One region of the Ancylobacter sp. VNQ12 genome, then DNA from elsewhere that is predicted to be linked to it. Evidence: riboswitches for the same ligand, from Rfam matches in the RefSeq annotation. Region 1 holds a riboswitch; the other holds the start of a gene.
What was found. Region 1 has a riboswitch for cobalamin ahead of cobW (cobalamin biosynthesis protein CobW). Riboswitches for the same ligand answer to the same signal wherever they lie in the genome.
Positions count from the first base shown of each region.

Region 2: another riboswitch for cobalamin. It lies ahead of ACO2RV_RS17280 (energy-coupling factor ABC transporter permease); the one in region 1 lies ahead of cobW (cobalamin biosynthesis protein CobW).

Region 1 covers NZ_JBMSDU010000009.1:106,331-113,956, forward strand. Annotated here, with positions in the region: gene ACO2RV_RS14030 (cobyric acid synthase) at 1-133, opposite strand, end outside; gene ACO2RV_RS14035 (NINE protein) at 159-413, opposite strand; gene cobO (cob(I)yrinic acid a,c-diamide adenosyltransferase) at 666-1,280, opposite strand; gene cobU (bifunctional adenosylcobinamide kinase/adenosylcobinamide-phosphate guanylyltransferase) at 1,277-1,783, opposite strand; gene ACO2RV_RS14050 (CbtA family protein) at 1,792-2,517, opposite strand; gene ACO2RV_RS14055 (CbtB domain-containing protein) at 2,537-2,722, opposite strand; cobalamin riboswitch at 2,754-2,970, opposite strand; cobalamin riboswitch at 3,040-3,247, shown strand; gene cobW (cobalamin biosynthesis protein CobW) at 3,368-4,441, shown strand; gene cobN (cobaltochelatase subunit CobN) at 4,597-7,626, shown strand, end outside.
Region 2 covers NZ_JBMSDU010000014.1:7,970-15,595, forward strand. Annotated here, with positions in the region: gene ACO2RV_RS17275 (putative bifunctional diguanylate cyclase/phosphodiesterase) at 1-1,066, shown strand, start outside; cobalamin riboswitch at 1,657-1,876, shown strand; gene ACO2RV_RS17280 (energy-coupling factor ABC transporter permease) at 1,913-2,590, shown strand; gene ACO2RV_RS17285 (amidase) at 2,595-4,034, opposite strand; gene ACO2RV_RS17290 (AMP nucleosidase) at 4,130-5,587, opposite strand; gene ACO2RV_RS17295 (methanol/ethanol family PQQ-dependent dehydrogenase) at 5,740-7,533, shown strand; gene ACO2RV_RS17300 (DMT family transporter) at 7,537-7,626, opposite strand, start outside.

The DNA of each region.
Region 1 (7,626 bases):
TCGACATGTTCTGCGGCTTGAAGGGGCGGACGATGAGCCCGCGATTGCTGTAGGCGCGGGCGAGGCCGGCGACGATCAGCGACTTGCCGACATCCGAGCCGGTGCCCTGGAACATGAGGGCGCGCGCGTTCATCGCACGCCCTCGTCAGTTCGCAACGTCAGCCGTGATGATGGCCGTGGCCTTGCGAGCCGTAGCTCCGGCCCTCGAGATAGTCGACGCGGCGTTCGAGATTGGCCTCGCGCACCATGCCCGGAATCAGGAACAGGTCGACGATCTGGCCGATGCCCAACAGGCCAACGGTGAGCAGCCAGAGCGCGCCGGTCCAGTAGCGGCCGGTATAGAAGCGATGGATGCCGCAAATGCCGATCAGGCCGAAGAACCAGAACAGATAAGCGACGGGGGTGGAACGCATCGAAGCGTTTCTCCGTGAACAAGCCACGCCGCAACATCCGGCGTCCCACAAAACATAGGGATGCCCCAGCGGAATTGCGAGATCGCCCGGCGCGAATCCTTGCCGCAAGACGTCTTCCGTTTTTCTCCCTCTCCCCGTCGGGGAGAGGGTTGGGGTGAGGGGTCTTTCGCGACATCCAACGGTGTACCCCCTCACCGACCCGCTTCGCGGGCCACCTCTCCCCCACGGGGAGAGGAAAGCGGCGGCGATTGCTCAAAACTCGATGCCCTTCTGCGCCTTCACCCCGGCCTTGAAGTGGTGCTTCACCAGGCTCATCTCGGTGACGAGATCGGCCGCCTCGATCAGCGCCGGCTTGGCGTTGCGGCCGGTGATGACGACGTGGAGCCCGGCGCGGCGGGCGGCCAGCGCCGCCAGCACCTCGTCGAGCGGCAGATAGTCGTAGCGCAGCGCGATGTTGAGTTCGTCGAGGATGACGAGGCCGATGCTCTCGTCCGCCATCAGCTCGCGCGCCTTGTTCCAGGCCCGGCGGGCGCTGGCGATGTCGCGGGCGAGGTCCTGCGTCTCCCAGGTGAAGCCCTCGCCCATGGAGTGCCATGCGACGCGCGGGCCGAAGCTCTCCAGCGCGTCGCGCTCGGCCGAGTGCCAGGCGCCCTTGATGAACTGCACCACGCCGACGCGGCCTCCGTGACCGAGCGTGCGCAAGGCAAGGCCGAAGGCGGCGGTCGACTTGCCCTTGCCGGCGCCGGTGTGGACGATCAGCAGGCCCTTTTCGACCGTCTTTTCCGCGACTTCCGCGTCCTGCACCGCCTTGCGCTTTTCCATCTTGGCGCGATGGCGCGCGGCATCTTCCTCGGAGATTCCCGTCATCCCTTAACCCTCATCGGCAGGCCGGCGACCATGAAGATCACGGTGTCGGCGCGGGCGGCGACCCGCTGATTCAGCCGGCCCTGCGCGTCGCGGAAGCGGCGGGCCAGCGCATTGTCCGGCACGATGCCGAGCCCGGTCTCGTTGGAGACCACGACGACCGGCCCGTCATGGGCTTTGAGCGCCTCCACCAGCGCGGCGCTCTCGGCGGCGAGATCGGCCTCGGCGAGCAGGCGGTTGGTCAGCCAGAGGGTGAGGCAGTCGACCAGTACGGCGCGGCCGGCGGGCAGCGCGCGGAGCGCGGCGGCAAGCTCATGCGGCACGTCGAGCGTCACCCAGCCCGTGCCGCGCCGCGAGCGGTGAAGCGCGATGCGCTCCACCATCTCGTCGTCATAGGCCTCGCCCGTGGCGAGATAGGTCCAGGGCGGCGGCAGAGCTTCGACAAGCTCCTCGGCGTGCCGGCTCTTGCCGGAGCGGGCACCGCCGAGGACGAAGGTCAGGCCCATGCCGGCGCTCAGGCGGCCGTACCGGCAATGCGCGGGCGCAGCCAGCCGGCGAGACCGCCGAGCAGCGCCCAGAACACGAAGCTCGTCATCACGCTCGCCACGATGAAGCTGTGGTGCAGCGATGCCGGGATCGGGCTCTCATGGCTGTCGGGCTGCGGCGCGCCGATGACATGCGGCGCGACGATCAGCGCGACACCCAGCACGGCGAGCAGCGGCGAGCGGCCGAAGGCGATGAGCGCGAGGCCGCCGGCGGTCGCCGCCACCGTGCCGATCCACCAGAGCTGCCTGGTCGCGAGATCGGCGGCGGGCATGGCCGGCAGTTCCGGCGGCAGGCCGAGGCCGGGCGCGAGGGTGAAGGCGGCAAAGCCCGCCAGACCCCAGAGCACGCCCTGGTGCCAGTTCTTCAGCCCGCCGGCGAGTTCGCTCGCCGCCACCAGCAAGAGGCCGAAGCCGAAGCCGGTGAGCACGGTGAAGATCACGGTGAGGCCGTTGCGCTCGATCCCGTCGGAGGGGCCCCATTCGTCGCCGTCATGGGCATGCTCGTGCGCGGCGGTGCCGGGCGCATGCTCATGCGTCGCGGCTTCGGTGGGAGCCGCCTCGCCACCGGCGCTTTCGAAGGTCTCCGCCTGGAGGATCAGCGGGACGGTGGCATAGAGGTGGATGGCGGAGCCGACCACGCCGGTGCCGATGCCGGCCAGCGCGGCGACGAACAGAATCGTCCTGAAAAGCGACATGATGCGCGTTCCCTCACCGTCAGTGGCAGGGGAAGGCGTTGGCGTGCCGGACGTCGTGCGTCGCATTGTGCACGGCGCTGATGTGGGAGAAGCCCACGCCGCCGAGCACGAACACGCCGAGCAGCGCGGCGAAGGTGATCTGGACGGCGCGCGAGGCGGCGGATTCGGTCGAGGCAGCCGCGGTCCGGCCGTGAGGGATGTTCATGACAGCTCCTTTGACCCTCCACCCGAGGGTCGTTGCGGTTTTGTCGACGGCCGGTCTCCTGGCTCGCGGGTCTCGGCCCGTCTCCGCCTTCCCGGCGCGAACGCCAGTGGCTGATGGAGGAGGGCTCGCCGCTTACAGTTGCGGGGGCAGCCGCGGAATCGGCGTCCACCTTTTCAAGGTTTCCGCCCCACCGCGTTCCCGTCTTACGTCCCGTGCGCATCACGGGAACCGACGACATCGGGCGACTATAGCGGTCAAATGCCATGCCGCAATGGCGATGAGGGGTGTCCGGTTTGACATTCACACCCCGCGCTCCTTTAGTGGCCGGGATCGACGGTTTCCTCCTTCCGGGGAGGGACGAAGAGGGAATGCGGTGCCGGGTGCTTCATGCGCCCTATTCCGCGGCTGCCCCCGCAACTGTAAGCGGCGAGCCCACGCCATAAGCCACTGGAGGACACTCCGGGAAGGCGGCGACGAGGGCCAGGACCCGCGAGCCAGGAGACCTGCCGTCGATCCGGTCGCGTTTGCCGGCGGGGTGCCCGGCGAGCGGGTAGAGCCGTTGGGGTCCATCCCCCGGCTTCGCGCGGAGACCCCTCCGCGACCGGCGCATCCCGTGAACCTCTTGGGCTTTCGTGGAGACGCCGCATGACCGCCGCCGCAACCAGCGCCACTTCGAGCAACCTCTCGCGGGTGCCATGCACCATCGTCACCGGCTTCCTCGGCTCGGGCAAGACGACGCTGATCCGCCACGTGCTGGAGAATGTGACGGGCAAGCGCCTTGCCGTGATCGTCAACGAGTTCGGCGATGTCGGCATCGACGGCGAAATCCTGAAGGGGTGCGGCATCGACACCTGCCCGGAGGAGAACATCGTCGAACTGGCCAATGGCTGCATCTGCTGCACCGTCGCCGACGATTTCGTGCCCGCGCTCGACGCCATCCTCTCGCGCGTGCCGAGGGTCGACCACATCCTGATCGAGACCTCCGGCCTCGCGCTGCCCAAGCCGCTGGTGCAGGCCTTCCAATGGCCGGCGATCCGCAGCCGGGTCACGGTGGACGGGGTGGTCGCGGTGGTGGATGGCGAGGCGCTGGCTTCCGGCCGCGTGGCGCATGACCACGACGCGTTGGACGAGCAGCGCTCCGCCGACGCCTCGCTCGACCATGACGACCCGATCGAGGAAGTGTTCGACGACCAGATCGCCTGCGCCGACCTCGTCATCCTCACCAAGGGCGACCTCATCGACACGGAAGGGGCCGTGCGCGCCCGCGCCGCGCTCGATGCCGAGCTGCCGAGGGGCGTGCAGGTGGTGAGCGTCACCGGCGGGCGGATCGACCCCGCCATCCTGATGGGCCTCGGCGTCGGCACCGAGGACGACATCGAGAACCGCAAGACCCATCATGACGACGAGCTGGACCACGACCATGACGACTTCGACAGCTTCGTGGTGGACGTGCCGGAGATCGCCAATCCCGCCGTGCTGGCCGCCCGTGTCGCCCGCGCCGCCGAGGAGGCGGACGTGCTGCGGGTGAAGGGCTTCCTGTCCGTCGCGGGCAAGCCGATGCGCCTGCTGGTGCAGGCGGTCGGCCCGCGCGTCGACCATCATTATGAGCGCCCGTGGGGCGACGCGCCGCGCGCCGGCAAGCTGGTCGCCATCGGGCTCAAGGGGCTCGACCGGGCGAAGGTGGAGGCGATCCTCGCCGGCGAGGCAGTGGCGGCATGAGGGCGCCTGCCACACGACACAACGTCATCCTGAGGTGCCCGGACGTCGTCCGGGCCTCGAAGGATGGTCGTCACGGCGCGTGGCTCCACCATCCTTCGAGGCTCGCTTCGCTCGCACCTCAGGATGACGGTGCACATAAAGGCGGCTAGGCACCCATGCATATCCTCACCACCACCTCCACCAGCCTCGACGATCTCGTCGAGCCGGTCGACCTCGGCCAGACGCCGGGCGAGGTGGTGGTGCTGTCCTTCACCGACAGCGACCTCGGCGCGCTCGCCGGGGCGCAGCAGGCCGAGACAGGTCTGCCGAGCCTGCGCCTCGCAAACTTACGCGATCTGCGGCACCCGATGTCGGTGGACCTGTGGATCGACAGTGTCGCAGTGCATGCCCGCATCGTGGTGGTGCGGCTGCTCGGCGGGCTGGAGTGGTGGCGCTACGGCGTCGAGCGGCTGGGCGCCGAGGCCCGCGCGCGCGGCATCAAACTCGCCGTGCTGCCGGGCGAGGATCGCGACGATCCCCGGCTGGCGGAGGCTTCCACCCTGCCGGCTTTGGAACTGGAGGCGCTGCTCGGCTATTTCCGCGCCGGTGGCCCGGCCAATATGCGCGCCCTGCTGCGCCGCCTGGCGGGACATGCCGGGCGTGAGATCGATGCGCCCGCGCCGCAGCCCGTGCCGCTGGCGGGATTTTATCCGTGGGACGGTGCTTCCCCCTCACCCAACCCTCTCCCCGTGGGGGAGAGGGCTTTGACAGTCGCGCGACCTGCTCCCTCTCCCCGCGGGGGAGAGGGGCGGGGTGAGGGGTCTTCGCCGTCGCGGAGCCGTGAGACCGCCCCCGCCATCCCCATCATCTTCTACCGCTCCATGTGGCTGGCCGGCGACACCGCGCCGGTCGACGCGCTCTGCGCCTCGCTGGCCGCGCGCGGGCTGGCGCCAAAACCGATCTTCGTCGCCTCGCTGCGCGAGCCGGCCTCTATCGCCTTCCTGAAGGACGCGCTGGCCGAATGCGACCCCGCCGCCATCCTCACGCTGACCGCGTTCGCTGCCGCCGATCGGGGCGAGGAGACCGTGCTCGACGCCTGTGGCGTGCCGGCGCTTCAGGCCATTGTTGCCACGACGAAGCGCGAGGCGTGGGCCGAGGGCGCGCGCGGGCTGACCAGCGCCGACCTTGCCATGCATGTCGTGCTGCCCGAGCTCGACGGGCGCGTGCTGGCCGGCGCGCTCTCCTTCAAGGCGCCGCTGGAGACGCCTGCCGTGCCCGGCTTCACCGCGCTGGTGAACCGGCCGGAGCCGGACCGCATCGAGCAGGTCGCCGACCGCGTGGTGGCGCTGGTCCGTTTGCAGCGCACGCCGCGTGCAGAACGCCGGGTGACGGTGCTGATGCCGGAATATGCCGGCGCGCCGGGCCGCACCGGCTGGGCGGTCGGCCTCGACGTGCCGGCCAGCGTGCGGGCGCTGCTGGAAGACCTGCGCACGGCGGGCTATCGGGTGGAGGACGTGCCCGGGGATGAGCGGGGGCTGCTGGAACGGCTTACACCCAACGAACACCGTCATTCTGAGGTGCCCGGCGTTAGCCGGGCCTCGAAGGATGTTCGCCTCGTGCGCCCGGATGAGCATCCTTCGAGGCTCGCTCCGCTCGCACCTCAGGATGACGGCGCTCTTGATTTGGCCGACTATCGCGCCCATCTCGCCACGCTGCCCGCTGGCGCCGTCGCCGCCATCCATGCCGCCTGGGGCGCGCCGGAGGATGATCCCGATCTCGCGGATGGCGCCTTCCGCTTCCGGGCGCGCGCCTTTGGAAACGTCACGGTCGCCATCGCACCAGATCGCGGCTCGCATGCCGATCGGCGGGCGCAGTATCACGACCCCGCGCTGCCGCCGCGCCACGCGCTTCTCGCCTTCGGTCTCTGGCTGCAACGCAGCGCCGACGCGCTGGTGCATATGGGCGCGCATGGCACGCTGGAATGGCTGCCGGGCAAGCATGTGGCGCTGACCAAAGCCTGCTTTCCCGAGCTGGCGCTGGGCAGCCTGCCGGTCGCCTACCCCTTTATCGTCTCCAATCCCGGCGAGGCGGCGCAGGCCAAGCGGCGCATCGCCGCCGTCACGCTCGGCCATCTGCCGCCGCCGACCGCCGAGGCCGGGCTTGCCGATGAGGGGGCGGAGCTGGAGCGGCTGGTGGATGAGTATGCGCAGGCCGACGGGCTCGACCGCCGGCGGCGCGAACTTCTGGCGCGGCTCATCGTCGAGGAGGCGAGCCGTACCGGCTTCGCCAGGGATGCGGGCCTGTCTCCTGATGCTGCGCCGGACGAGGCGTTGAAGCAGATCGACGCCTTTCTCTGCGACATCAAGGAGATGCGGCTCAAGGACGGCTTCCACGTCTATGGCCGGGGCGCCTGTGGCGAGGCCGAGCGCGACGGGCTGCTCGCCGCGCTGGACGGAAGGCGCGTCGCCGCAGGGCCTGCCGGCGCGCCGGGGCGCGGGCGCACCGATGTGATGCCGACCGGGCGCAACCTGTTCGCCGCCGATCCGCGTAGCCTGCCGACGCAAACCGCTGTGGATCTCGGGCGGCTGGCCGCCGATGAAGTCTTGCGCGCTTATGCGCAGGCACATGGCGACTGGCCGCGTTCGCTGGTGCTGGACCTGTGGGGCAGCGCGACGCTGCGCACCGGCGGCGAGGAGATCGCGCAGGGGCTGGCGCTGATCGGTGCCCGGCCGACCTGGGACCCGGCGACCGGCCGCGTGACCGGCATCGAGGTGCTGCCGACCGCTCTGCTCGGGCGCCCGCGCGTCGATGTCACCTTTCGCATTTCCGGCCTGTTCCGCGACCTGTTCCCGGCGCAGATCGCCCTCATCGACGCCGCCCTGCGCGCGGTGGCGCGGCGCGACGAGGAACCGGACGAGAATCCGTTGAAGCTGGCCGGCGAGGGTGCCCCGCGCATCTTCGGCACCGCGCCGGGCGCCTATGGTGCCGGGCTGGAAGCGGGCGAGATCGAACGCGAGGCGCTCGGCGCGGCCTATCTCGCCAGCGCCTCGCATGCCTATGGCGGGGTGGAGGGCGAAGCCTTCGCCGTGGGCGCGGCCTTCACCGACCGGGTGGCGGCGGCGGACCTCCTGGTGCATGGCGGCGACGATCCCGGCCGCGACCTGCTGGAAGGCGATGCCGACCTCGCCTTCATCGGCGGCTTTGCG
Region 2 (7,626 bases), on a different contig from region 1:
GCGCCTCGCGCGTACCGGCGAGAGCGAGTTCGCCGTGATCCTCACGGAACCCAGCGGGATCGACGTGCTCGGCGCACAGGTGGAGGGACTGATGCACGCGCCGGTGGAGGTGGAGGGGCGGCGCTTCCATCTGCGCACCAATATCGGCATCGCCAGCGGTTCCGCGCCAATCGAACAGATTCTGCGCGACGCGGAGATGGCCTCCAGGGCCGACCGATGCGGGCGCTGGCGGCTGTTTGACGAATCCCTGCGCGCCGACCATCAGCGTCGCCTCGATCTGGAGGAGGCGCTACGCGACGCGGTGACCCAGAACGCCGATGACCTGCACCCGGTGTTCCAGCCCATCGTCAACAGCCGGACCGGGCAGGTGATGGGTTTCGAGGCGCTCGCACGCTGGAACCACCCACGTCTCGGCACGGTGTCGCCGGCCGACTTCATCCCGCTTGCCGAGGCGGCGGGTCTGGTCGACCGGCTTGGCGATCTGATGCTGGAGCGCGCGGTGGAGAGCTGCGCGCGGTGGAATGCCATCCGGCGGGTGAAGGGCCTGGCGCCGCGCTACGTCTCGGTGAACCTCGCCGCGTCCCAGCTCTCCGCGCCCGATCTGGTGCCGCGCATCGCGGCGGTGCTGTACCGGCATGGCGTTTCCGGCGACTCGCTGCGGCTGGAATTGACCGAAAGCGCGCTGCTGTCGCAGCCGGAGACAGCGGTCAGCGTGATCCAGCAGCTGAAAGCGCTGGGCTGTTCGGTGGCGATCGACGATTTCGGCACCGGCTATTCCAGCTTCAGCTATCTCCAGCATCTGCCCGCCGACGTGCTGAAGATCGACCGCTCCTTTCTTCTCGACCTCACACCGCAATCGCGCGCCCGCAAGATCGTGGCGGTGATGGTGGATCTTGCCCATGCACTGGGCATGTCGGTGGTAGCGGAGGGGATTGAGGACCCGGAAATCCTCGAAGCGGTCGAGGTGCTGGGCTGCGATTACGTGCAGGGCTATCTGACCGGCCGGCCGATGCCGTTCGAGGCCGCGCTCGTCCATGAGGACGGCGTTCGCTGGCCGCGCGCCTGATCCTGCCCGATTCGCTCGTCCGCCGGCGCCGTTTCGGCACTCAGAACATTCTCAGAGTGAAGGCGATGAGGACACCGGTGAAAACCAGAAGACCGGCCTTGAAGAAGATGCCACCTGCTTCCTGCATGGTTTGCCACCTGCCGAAATGAGGAAGATGGGCGCCCATCCGTGCTGAGCGCACCTCAATTCGACCAAGCAATCTCCATGCCCGAATCAGCGCCGTCGGCGCCCTGGCAGCCCACCCAACCGTGGGCCGCGGGAACCGAGCGTCAGGCGAAGATTGTCATGAGGCAGGCGCCGATCAGCACTGCCAACATGATGAAGGCGTGCGGCGCATAGGCGACACTGCCCTCGCTTGAACCGTCCTGCATGGCGACCTCCCGTTAGGTGATTGATTATTATGATTTCGGTTAAACTATTTTTAATTTCGATACGATTTGCAAGAGAAACACGCAACGATGTTACCGTTTTGCGACCACTCGCCGCAGCCTCGGCGCATCGCGTAGGCATCGGCGCCCCGCTGCGGAACGGGCGCTGATGTCTGAGCCGCCGGAACGGGCCGCGGCTTGACTTTATGCAACGGGCGGCGCGCTGATATCCGCGTGCATGGTGTCCGGATGGGGCGACTCGTCCGGATGAAACGGGAATGGGGAAGGGTGCGTGCGCCCGAAGCCCCGACCGCCCCCGCGACTGTGAGCGGCGAGCGGCCTTCCATCACGCCACTGGAACGACCCTTGAGGGTCGGCTGGGAAGGCGGAAGGCTTGCCGTGACCCGCGAGTCAGGAGACCGGCCATGTGCATTGGTCCAACCACACGCCGTCGGGTGAGACGGCAACGGAGAAACATATGCATATCGAACCCGGCCTCGTCGCCGAAGGAAAGATCTGGCTCAGCTATTTCACCGCCGTCGGAGCGGGCGGCTATGCGCTCAAGCTCGCGGCGGATGCGGTGCGCGAACGCGGCCTCATCTCGCTGGTCGCCCGCAGCGTGGCCACGACCGCGCTGGTCTTCGCCTTCTTCGAGGTGCTGCCGCATCATCCGGTCGGTGTGTCGGAGGTGCACCTCATCCTCGGCTCGACGCTGTTTCTGATCTTCGGCGTCGCCCCAGCGGCCATCGGCCTCGCGCTTGGTCTTGCGATCCAGGGCCTTTTCTTCGCGCCCTTCGACCTGCCGCAATACGGCATGAACGTCACCACGCTGCTGGTGCCGCTGTTTGCGCTCACCGCGCTGGCCCGCCGCATCGTCGCGCCGGATACGCCTTATGTGGAGCTGAAGTACCGCCAGGCGCTGGCGCTCTCCACCACCTATCAGGCCGGCATCGTGGCGTGGGTCGCCTTCTGGGCGTTCTATGGCGATGGCCTCACGGCGGCCAACGCCGCCTCGATCTTCACCTTTGGCGCGGCCTACATGCTGGTGATCATCGTCGAGCCGCTGGTCGACCTCGCAGTGCTGGCCGCCGCCAAGGCGCTTCATGGCCTCAAGGGCAGCGCGATCTTCGAGCGCCGGCTCTACAACGCGGCGTGAGAACTCAGGCCGGGAGGTGTTCAGCCTCCCGGCTCTCGATCGCCGGTGGCCGCCGCTCGGGCCAGCGCGTCGCGCGGTGATACTGCTCGCCAATGGTCAGCACCTTCGCGTCGGACCCGAAGGTGCCGATGAGCTGCATCCCGGTGGGAAGGCCTGCCGCCCCGAAGCCGCAGGGCACCGCCAGCGAGGGCAGGCCGATGAGGCTGACCGGCACGACGATCTCCATCCAGCGATGATAGGTGTCCATGGCCCGGCCGTTGATCACCTGCGGCCAGCGCCACTCGGCCGGGAACGGCCAGACCTGCGCGGAAGGCATCGCCAGCAGGTCGTAGCGTGCAAATAGCTCGGCGGCTTTCGCGTACCAACGCGAGCGGGTGACGCTCGCCGCATAGACCTGCGCCGCGCTCACCGTCCGGCCGAACTCGATCTCCCACACCGTTTCCGGCTTGAGCAAGGCGCGCTTCTCCGCGTCCGCCCAGAGCGCGCCCTTCGAGCCGGCATTGAGGAAGCCGCGCAGATGGATCCAGGCCTGCCACAGTTCCTCGGCCGGGAACGGCGGGGCTAGCGGCTCGACATGCGCGCCCAGTTCCTCCAGCACTTTCAGCCCCAGGGCGCACTGGTCGAGAATCCCGGGCTTGCACGGGTAGGCACCGCCCCAATCGGCGAGCCAGCCCACCTTGAGGCCGCGTAGATTGATGTCGAGGCGGTCGGCATAAGTCGCGCGCGGCTGGCCGAACGGCACGGCCGGATTTTCGCCAGCGAGCGTCTCCAGCAGCCGCGCCACATCCTCGACGCTGCGGCCCATCGGCCCGTCGGTCGCCAGCGTCGCCATGAAGGTGTCGCCCTCGGCGTCGGCCGGCACGAGGCCCCAGCTCGGGCGGAAGCCATAGACGTTGCAGAAGGCGGCGGGGTTGCGCAGGCTGCCCATCATGTCAGAGCCATCGGCCACCGGCACCAGCCGGGCCGCCAGCGCCGCCGCCGCCCCGCCCGAGGAGCCGCCAGCGGTGCGCGCGAGATCATAGGGATTGCGCGTCACCCCGAAGACCGGGTTGAAGCTGTGGCTGCCATGGCCCCATTCGGGCGTGTTGGTCTTGCCCGTGAAGATGGCGCCAGCCACACGCAGGCGCGCCGCCACCAGGTCGTCCGTATCCGGCACATGGTCCCGATACAGCGGCGAGCCATAGGTGGTGCGCAGGCCCCGCACCGCGACGAGGTCCTTCACCGCCAGCGGCAGGCCGTGCAGCCAGCCCATCGGCGGCTGGTCGTCCAGCGCCCGCGCCTCGGCCATCAGCTCGTCCGGATCGCGGGGCGAGACGATGGCGTTGATCTCGTCATTGAGGACGGGCAGGCGCCTGAGATAGGCAGCCATGACCTCGGAGGGGCTGACCTGCCGGGAAGCGATCAACCGCGACAGCGCGGTGGCGCTCTCATCCATCAATGACATCGGAGATTCCTTCGCCCGCGACTGCCCGATCCGCGCTCGGGTGATCGACCCTGCGCGGTCCGCGGTCAAGCCCGCCGCGCCCCTATCCTTATTGCCTATCGGAACGGCGGCTCGTCGAAGGAGCGCAGCTTGCGTGAGTGGATGCTGGCGCCGGCCTCGCGCAGCCGGTCCAGCGCGGCAAGGCCGATCTTCAGGTGCTCGCTCACGGCGCGCTCATAGAACGCATTGGCGGCGCCGGGTAGCTTGATCTCGCCGTGCAGCGGCTTGTCCGACACACAGAGCAGCGTGCCATAGGGCACGCGAAGCCGGTAGCCCTGCGCGGCGATGGTGCCCGATTCCATGTCCACCGCGATGGCGCGCGAGAGGTTGATGCGCCGGCGTTCCTGCGTCCAGCGCAGTTCCCAGTTGCGGTCGTCCTGGGTGACGACCGTGCCGGTGCGCAGGCGCCGCTTCAGCTGGTCGCCGCTCTCGCCGGTGACCTCCGCCGCCGCCTGCTGCAAGGCGACCTGCACCTCGGCCAGCGCCGGGATGGGGATGTCCGGCGGCACCAGCTCGTCGAGAATGCCGTCCTGCCTGAGATAGGCGTGGGCCAGTACATAGTCGCCGATGATCTGCGTCTGGCGAAGCCCGCCGCAATGGCCGACCATCAGCCAGCAATGCGGGCGCAGCACGGCGAGATGGTCGGTCACAGTCTTGGCGTTGGAGGGGCCGACGCCGATATTGACCAGCGTCACGCCGGTGCCGTCCGCGCGGATGAGGTGATAGGCCGGCATCTGGTAGCGGTGCCACGGCGCGGCCATCACCCGGTCGGCCGCGCTGGCATCCAGCCCGTCGCGCTCGATGCGGATGCCGCCCGGCGTCACCAGCGCCTCCGCCGTGCCGGCCTCGATCTGCGCGAGGCTCCAGCGCACGAACTGGTCGACATAGCGATGGTAGTTGGTCAGCAGGATCCAGGGCTGGAAGGCGCGCCAGTCGGTGCCGGTATAGTGCACGAGGCGCCGTAGCGAATAGTCGGTGCGCACGGCGTCGAACAGCGAGAGCGGGCGCGGCTCACCCTCGATCAGCTCGAAGGTGCCGTCGGCGATCTCATCGCCGACCAGCGACAAGAGCGGCGTCGGGAAATGCCGGGCGAGATCGGAGGCGGTTATGCTGCCGCGCCCCAGCTCGTCGCCCCCCTCCAGTGCATAGGGGTAGGGGATTTCCTGGTGGCTGACGCCTGTCTCGACGGTCGCGCCATATTCCTCGACCAGCGGCGTGAGCTGGTCGAGCAGATAGGCGCGAAACTCGGCGGGCTGGGTCACGGTGGTCTGGTGCACGCCGGCGACGGCGAACTTCGCGTAGCCCCGCTGGCTCCTCACCACCGGCAGGCGCGCCGGCTCATAGGTCACGCGCAGCAAGGGATAGCGGTAGCGGGCGCGTTCTTCCAGCGTCGGCGCCTGCCCGGTCTCGAAGAAACGCTGCAGGTCGCCGCGCAACGCCTCTCGCGCTGTGCGGTAGAGCATCTCCAGCCGGTCGATGGCCTGCGCCGGGCTCGCTGCTGTCTCGAACATCATGGGATCCGTCACCTCGCTTCCCCGCTGCTACCGCGCTTTGACGCGGGCGTGAAGGCCATCCCCCGTCGGCGGCGCGCCGAATCCGCTTCCGTCGTGCTATCCACGCGGCCGGGGCGAGCCGAGGGAGAAGCCGCTTGCAGAGGATCGGGACAATTCTCGTAGGTGTCGCCGCGCTGCTGCTGGCCGGGGGTGCCCGCGCCGACGACGATGTGTCGGCGGGCATCGCCGATCCGGCGGGGCAGGCGATCCAGACGCTGGACTACGCCAATACGCGCTATTCCCGGCTCGACGAGATCAACGCCGGCAATGTCGGCGCGCTGCAGGTGGCGTGGACGTTCTCGACCGGCGTGCTGCGCGGCCATGAGGGTAGCCCGCTGGTGGTCGACGGGGTGATGTATGTGCACACGCCCTTCCCCAATGCGGTCTACGCGCTCGACCTCGACCAGGACGGGCGCATCCTGTGGAAATACGAGCCGAGCCAGGAGCGCGACGTCGCCGCCATCATGTGCTGCGACCTGGTCAATCGCGGCCTCGCTTACGCGCAGGGCATGGTCTTCCTCGCCCAGGCCGACACCACCCTCGTCGCGCTCGACGCGAAGACCGGCGCGGTGCGTTGGAAGGTCAGGAATGGCGATCCGAAAAATGGCGAGTCCAACACCGCGACCGTGATGCCGGTGAAGGACAAGCTGATCGTCGGCATTGCCGGTGCCGAGTTCGGCGCGCGCGGGCACTTAAGCGCATACAACATCAAGGACGGCACGCTGGCCTGGCGGGCCTGGTCCACCGGCCCCGACGCCGAGATGCGACTCGACCCGGAAAAGACCACCGTGCTCGGCAAGCCGGTCGGCAAGGATTCCTCGCTTGCCAGCTGGGAGGGCGAGCAGTGGAAGGTCGGCGGTGGCGCGCCCTGGGGCTGGTTCGCCTACGACCCCAAGCTCAACCTCGTCTATTACGGCAGTGCCAATCCCGGCACCTGGAATCCCTCGCAGCGTCCCGGCGACAATAAATGGACCAACGCCATCTTCGCCCGCGATGTCGATACCGGCGTCGCCCGCTGGGTCTACCAGATGACGCCGCACGACCAGTGGGACTATGACGGCGTCAACGAGATGATCCTTACCGATCAGACGGTCGAGGGCCGCGTCCGCCCGCTGCTCACCCATTTCGACCGCAACGGCTTCGCCTACACGCTCGACCGCGCGACCGGCGAATTGCTGGTCGCGGAGAAGTTCGACAAGGCGGTGAACTGGGCCACCGGCATCGACCTCGACAAGGCGAGCCCGACCTATGGCCGGCCCCTGCTCGATCCGAAATACGGCACCGAGGCCGAGGGCGAGGACGTCACCTATGAGGGCATCTGCCCCGCCGCCATCGGCGCCAAGAACCAGCAACCGGCGGCGTTCTCCCCAGTCACGGGACTGTTCTACGTGCCGACCAGCGCGCTGTGCATGGATTACGAGCCGTTCCACGTCGACTACGTCGCCGGCCAGCCCTATGTCGGGGCGACGCTCAACATGTATCCCGCCCCCGGCGGCGAGGGGCGCACCGGCGCCTTCGTCGCCTGGGACGGGGTGAAGGGGCGCATCGCCTGGTCGCTGCCGGAGACCTTCTCGGTGTGGTCGGGCGCGCTCGCCACCGCCGGCGGCGTGGTGTTCTACGGCACGCTGGAGGGCTACCTCAAAGCGGTGGATGCGAGGACCGGCAAGGAGCTTTACCGCTTCAAGACGCCCTCTGGCATCGTCGGCAACGTCATGACCTACCAGCATCGCGGCCGGCAATATGTCGCGGTGCTGTCGGGTGTCGGCGGCTGGGCCGGCATCGGCCTCGCCGCCGGCCTGACCGACCCCAATGCCGGCTCGGGCGCCAAGGATGCCTATGCGGCGCTCGGCAGCTATACCGCTTTGGGCGGCCAGCTGACCGTCTTCGCCCTGCCGGACGGGCGCTGACGCTCAGGCGAAGCGCCGGGCGCCGGCGACGCACAGCACCACCAGCCCGGTTGCCGCGATCATCGTCCAGGCGATCGGCTCGCCCAGCAGCAG